DNA from 2 places in the Marinococcus halophilus genome. Region 2 is predicted to be linked to the other one. Evidence: riboswitches for the same ligand, from Rfam matches in the RefSeq annotation. Region 2 holds a riboswitch; the other holds the start of a gene.

Region 1 (2,454 bases), 420 kb from region 2:
ATCGATCGTCTTTTCAAGCTTATCCAGATCCGTGCGGCCATCTTTTTCAGGAACAATTTTCACTGTAAGGCCGGGGCCTGCCGCATAGGTTTTCAATACATCGAGCGCTTCAGGATGGATGGTTTCTGATACTACAATGGTCCGCCGTTTCCCTCTGTTCTCACTCGCAGCCATCAGCGCTGCTTCAGCAAGCGCTGTTGGCCCGTCATACATTGACGAATTAGCGATATCCATTCCCGTAAGTTCACTGATCATCGTTTGAAATTCAAATATTGCCTGCAGCTCGCCCTGCGAAATTTCAGGCTGGTACGGAGTATACGCCGTATAAAATTCTGAACGCCGTAGCACGTGGTCGACGACCGTTGGTATATAATGCTCGTACACCCCTGCTCCGAGATAGGATACACAGTCCTGCACGTTAGCGTTCCTGTCACTAAGGCGTTTCATTTCCTTTAGAAGGTCCGTTTCCCCAAGAGCCTTTGGCAGATCCATTTCTCCGGCAAAGCGAATATTTTCCGGCACATCTTCAAATAATTCATCGATGGCATCCACGCCAATTGTTTTGAGCATTTCTTCTTTATCTTCACCAGTGACCGGCAAATAGCGATAATCCATTTTTGACGCCTCCTCGTATTATTTTTTCCGTTTGTAAAAAGGCACAGCTGCCACTTTCGCCCGCTTGGCTTTTCCACGCACATCCACCGCTACCGCCTGATCCAGGTTGCTCCATTCGGCATTTAAAAGTGCGAGTCCTACGTTTTTTTTGAGCGTCGGGGACTGGGTACCTGTCGTGATCCATCCTATTTCTGCTCCGTCATCATTTCGTACGCCGTATCCCGGACGGGGTATCGCCTTATCGACCATTTCAATACCGACCAGCTTGCGTTTCAGTCCTGCTTCTTTTTGTTCCTTTAAAGCTTCTTTTCCGATAAAATCATTTTCTTGCTTCAGCTTTACACAAAAGCCGATGCCGGCTTCAAGCGGGGTGATATCTGCACTCAGTTCCTGTCCATACAAAGGCAGCTTCGCTTCAAACCTCAGGGTATCCCTTGCGCCAAGTCCACAAGGGACAATGCCTCTGCTTTTTCCAGCTTCCATAATAGTCTCCCAGCAGTAAAGCGCATCCCCGGAGCGGCAGTATAATTCAAATCCGTCCTCACCGGTATAGCCAGTTCTTGATATAAGAACGTTTCCTGTTTCTCCGATAGAAGCACTGGCAGCAAATCGAAAAGGCAGTATTTCTGAAAGAGATGCGTCGGTTACTTTCTGCAGTATCGTTTCCGCCTCCGGGCCCTGCACCGCAATTAATGCTGTCCTTTCTGAGATATCCGTGATGCTTACGTTTTCCGTCCCGTGCCGGCGAAGCCATTCGAGGTCCTTCTCAATATTGGCTGCGTTTAAAACAAGCATGTATTTTTCTTCTTCGAGCTGGTACACGAGCAGGTCGTCAACTGTGCCGCCATTTTCATAGCACATAGCGGTGTACAGCGCTTTGCCGGGCTCCAGGTTTTTTATGTTATTTGTGAGCATGTACTGCAGAAAATCAGCAGCCCCTGGACCCTCTACGATCGCCTCGCCCATATGGGAGACGTCGAACAGGCCGGCTTTTGTACGAACCGCTTCGTGTTCGCTTTTGATGCCCGAAAACTGAACTGCCATTTCCCAACCACCAAAATCGACAGTTTTAGCTCCGTATTTTTCATACACTGAATACAGCGGAGTTCGTTTTAGTTCTGCCAAAGAAATCACCTCGTTTAATTATTTTTCTGAAAAATCAAAACAGTAAAAAACAAAAAAGACAGAGCTCCCATGAATTATGGAAGCTCTGTCCTATAACCAGAAAGTTTCTCCTTTCCGCAATGCAGAAAGAGTGTCTTCGTGGGTGGCTTCAAAAGAAGCGCTCTCCAGAGGAGCGTCCAGTAAGAGTCTGTTTGCCTGAGAGATTCACCTGTTACGGTTTGCTCCTTCGGCGCTGCCTGGCAGTCTCTCCCCTTACCATCATCCGCGCATTATATGTACGTTCTTATTTGCTCATATTTTATCATTAATTCATATAAAAACCAATGCTAAAAAAAATGAAACCGAACATTTTCAATAAAACCATATTAATTATTCGTATGTATGTGCAGATCGGTTATTTCTTCCGGGAAAAATATTGTTTATACTAAAGACAGTATACTAATTGGAGGGAAACTATGAACTGGAAACAGCTACCGCTTGGACCACTGCAGACAAACTGCTATGTTCTGTACGATAATGATAAAAACGCTGTTATTATTGACCCGGCCGGTGATGCCGATAAATTGCTCACCTTTCTCCAGGAAAACGAGCTTCACCCCGTAGCAATTCTGTTAACACACGCCCATTTTGATCATATTGGGGCGCTTGATACTGCTCGGGAAGCATACAATATCCCGGTTTATCTTCACGAACAGGAAAGTGACTGGCTTGAAG
Region 2 (2,454 bases):
ACAAGCCCGGCAACCGGGTCGCACACGAGGCCGAGCAGTGACTTCATTGCCATGGTCGTCGCGTGGGAAACCTGCTCCGGTGACCCCTGCTGCAGTTCTGTAATCGTTCCCGCCGCCATAGCCGTCGCTGACCCGATTTCCGCCTGGCAGCCGCCGGCCGCTCCGGAAATGAAGGCATGGTTCGCAAAAACGTAGCCGATGGCGCTCGCTGCGAACAGTCCCATTGTCAGTTTCTCATCGTCCATGCCGCGGTTGTCCTGAAGAGAGACCATCACTCCAGGCAGAATGCCTGCAGAGCCTGCCGTAGGAGTTGCTACAATAAGGCCCATTTTGGCATTGCTTTCCGACGTTGCCATTGCGGCTTCCATCGCCGTGCTGATAACTGGTCCTGATAGTGGGGCGGTATGCTGGTTATACTGATGCATGCGGTAGGCATCGCCTCCTGAGAGCCTGCTTTCCGTTTCCGCGAGGTCACCCAGCCCCTCCCGGACGGCCTGCTTCATTACCTGCAGCCGTTCCTGCATGCGCCCGAAAATTTGCCCGCGGGACGAACCGGAGCGATCCACTTCACGGCGGAGCATCCACTCGCCGATACTAATGTCCTGAGCCATACATTCCTGCACAATACTTTCAATCGTGTCTTTCATCTAGATGTAGCCTCCTTTTTGATCCGGGCGGCGATGGATAAAATCTCCGAGCCTGTGCCCAAATTAATGCTGGTATGATATCCGTTAATTTCATAAATATAGGCTACACCGCCGCCAATGGATGCGCCGGTGACATGGACCGTCTCTGTGGCGGAAGCGGCCTGTAAATAAACAGTATTGGGGTGGCAGCCGCTGGGGATGTTCGTGCAGAACCGGAAGTCGTAACGAAGATTGCTGTCCTTTGCCAGGGCGTAGGCATTCCGGACATTGGTATCGTGTGCGGACAATCCGAGCAGGCCGCCGAGGACAGCTTTATCCGAGCCGTGGCCCTGATAGGTGGAGGCGAGAGAGCCGTAGAATGTGATTGTCACGTCAGTGACGTCTCCCAGCCAGTCATGCACGAATTTTCCAATCGATACCACCCCGGCAGTATGGGAGCTCGAAGGACCGACCATCACCGGGCCGATAATGTCAAAGCAGCTGTCAAACTCCATAGCAATTCCTCCATATTCAAGATTGAAAGCGATTACAAAAAAGAAAAAAAGACAGAGAAGCGGCCTGGGGCGCCGTTTCTCTGTCTGTGAGCCTGAAAGATTTCATTCTTAAAAAAGAATTTTCTTCTTCGGCAGGTAGTATACCTTCTCCAGAGGTGCATCCTGTACTGGTCCTGGTACCTGAGAGTTTTTCCTTTCCGGCTGATGGAGAGGATTGCTCCTTCGGTGCTGTAAAATACGTTTACAGGCTCTCCCAATACATTCATCTGCGAAACCAATATTTGTGTTAATTTCAGTTTAAACATCCCTGCTGGAAAAGTAAACCTATTTTTGACAGCCGGATCTTAGCAATATACTGGAGAGAATCGGTGTAGAAAGGACTAAAGCAGGCGTACAGCTGTATTTAAGCCGTGAGTCAAAAAAATATAGTGCGGGCTTTTCTTTTAGGCCGTTATGGTTCATGATTTTAGAAGAGAGATTTAATCGCCGTACTGTTTGTGAGTTCACGGAGAAAGAAGGAAAGGATTTATGCCTGGGAAAATAAAAGATATATTAATTATGCCGCAGGATTATAATAATCAGTCGCTGAAAAAGGATATGGCTGCGGGATTTACCATCTTTGTTATGATTGTCCCGCAGGGGATGGCCTATGCCGTGCTTGCCGGCCTGCCGCCGGTCATGGGGCTGTATGCCTCTCTGCTTCCACTCATTCTTTATGCGCTGTTTGGCACGTCAAAGCATCTGGCCATCGGCCCGGTAGCGATGGCATCCATTCTTGTGTTTTCCGGCGTATCCCTGTATGCAGATCCGTCGACGCCGGAATACGTGGGGCTTGTGCTGCTGCTGACGGTAATGGTCGGAGTGATGCAGGTCTCTCTTGGCCTGTTGAATGCCGCTGCGTTTGTAAAGTTTATTTCCCCGAATGTGATCAGCGGGTTCACGTCGGCAGTGGCGATTGCAATCGGCATGAGCCAGCTTGGCCAGTTTATGGGCATCAGCGTAGGCAGCCAGACACAGATTATTCCGCTGCTGCGGGATGTGATCGTGCATCTGCCGCAGATACATATCCCGACCCTGCTTGTAGGAATAGCCAGTCTTCTAGTGCTGATCGGGGGCCGGAAAGCAAAACGGAATTTACCGGTTTCCCTCATCGTCGTCGTGCTGAGTATTGCGGCGGTGGCGCTTTTCCGGCTCGATAACCAGGGAGTAAGCGTCGTCGGAAGGGTGCCGCAGGGACTCCCGGATTTTACCATTCCGGGCTTTAACCTGGCGGACATACAGGTGCTGGTCCCGACCGCGCTCACCATTGCGCT

Evidence for each region. A riboswitch is a leader RNA that binds a small molecule or an ion and turns the genes downstream of it on or off. The one in region 2 is predicted to bind glycine.
Region 1: another riboswitch for glycine. It lies ahead of gcvT (glycine cleavage system aminomethyltransferase GcvT); the one in region 2 lies ahead of B5066_RS13300 (serine dehydratase beta chain).

The regions. Positions count from the first base shown of each region.
Region 1 covers NZ_FVZD01000006.1:1,853,566-1,856,019, forward strand. The annotation lists gene gcvPA (aminomethyl-transferring glycine dehydrogenase subunit GcvPA) at 1-615, opposite strand, end outside; gene gcvT (glycine cleavage system aminomethyltransferase GcvT) at 634-1,740, opposite strand; glycine riboswitch at 1,824-1,910, opposite strand; glycine riboswitch at 1,914-2,002, opposite strand; gene B5066_RS15465 (MBL fold metallo-hydrolase) at 2,196-2,454, shown strand, end outside.
Region 2 covers NZ_FVZD01000006.1:1,429,569-1,432,022, forward strand. The annotation lists gene sdaAA (L-serine ammonia-lyase, iron-sulfur-dependent, subunit alpha) at 1-647, opposite strand, end outside; gene B5066_RS13300 (serine dehydratase beta chain) at 644-1,141, opposite strand; glycine riboswitch at 1,220-1,296, opposite strand; glycine riboswitch at 1,300-1,407, opposite strand; gene B5066_RS13305 (SulP family inorganic anion transporter) at 1,670-2,454, shown strand, end outside.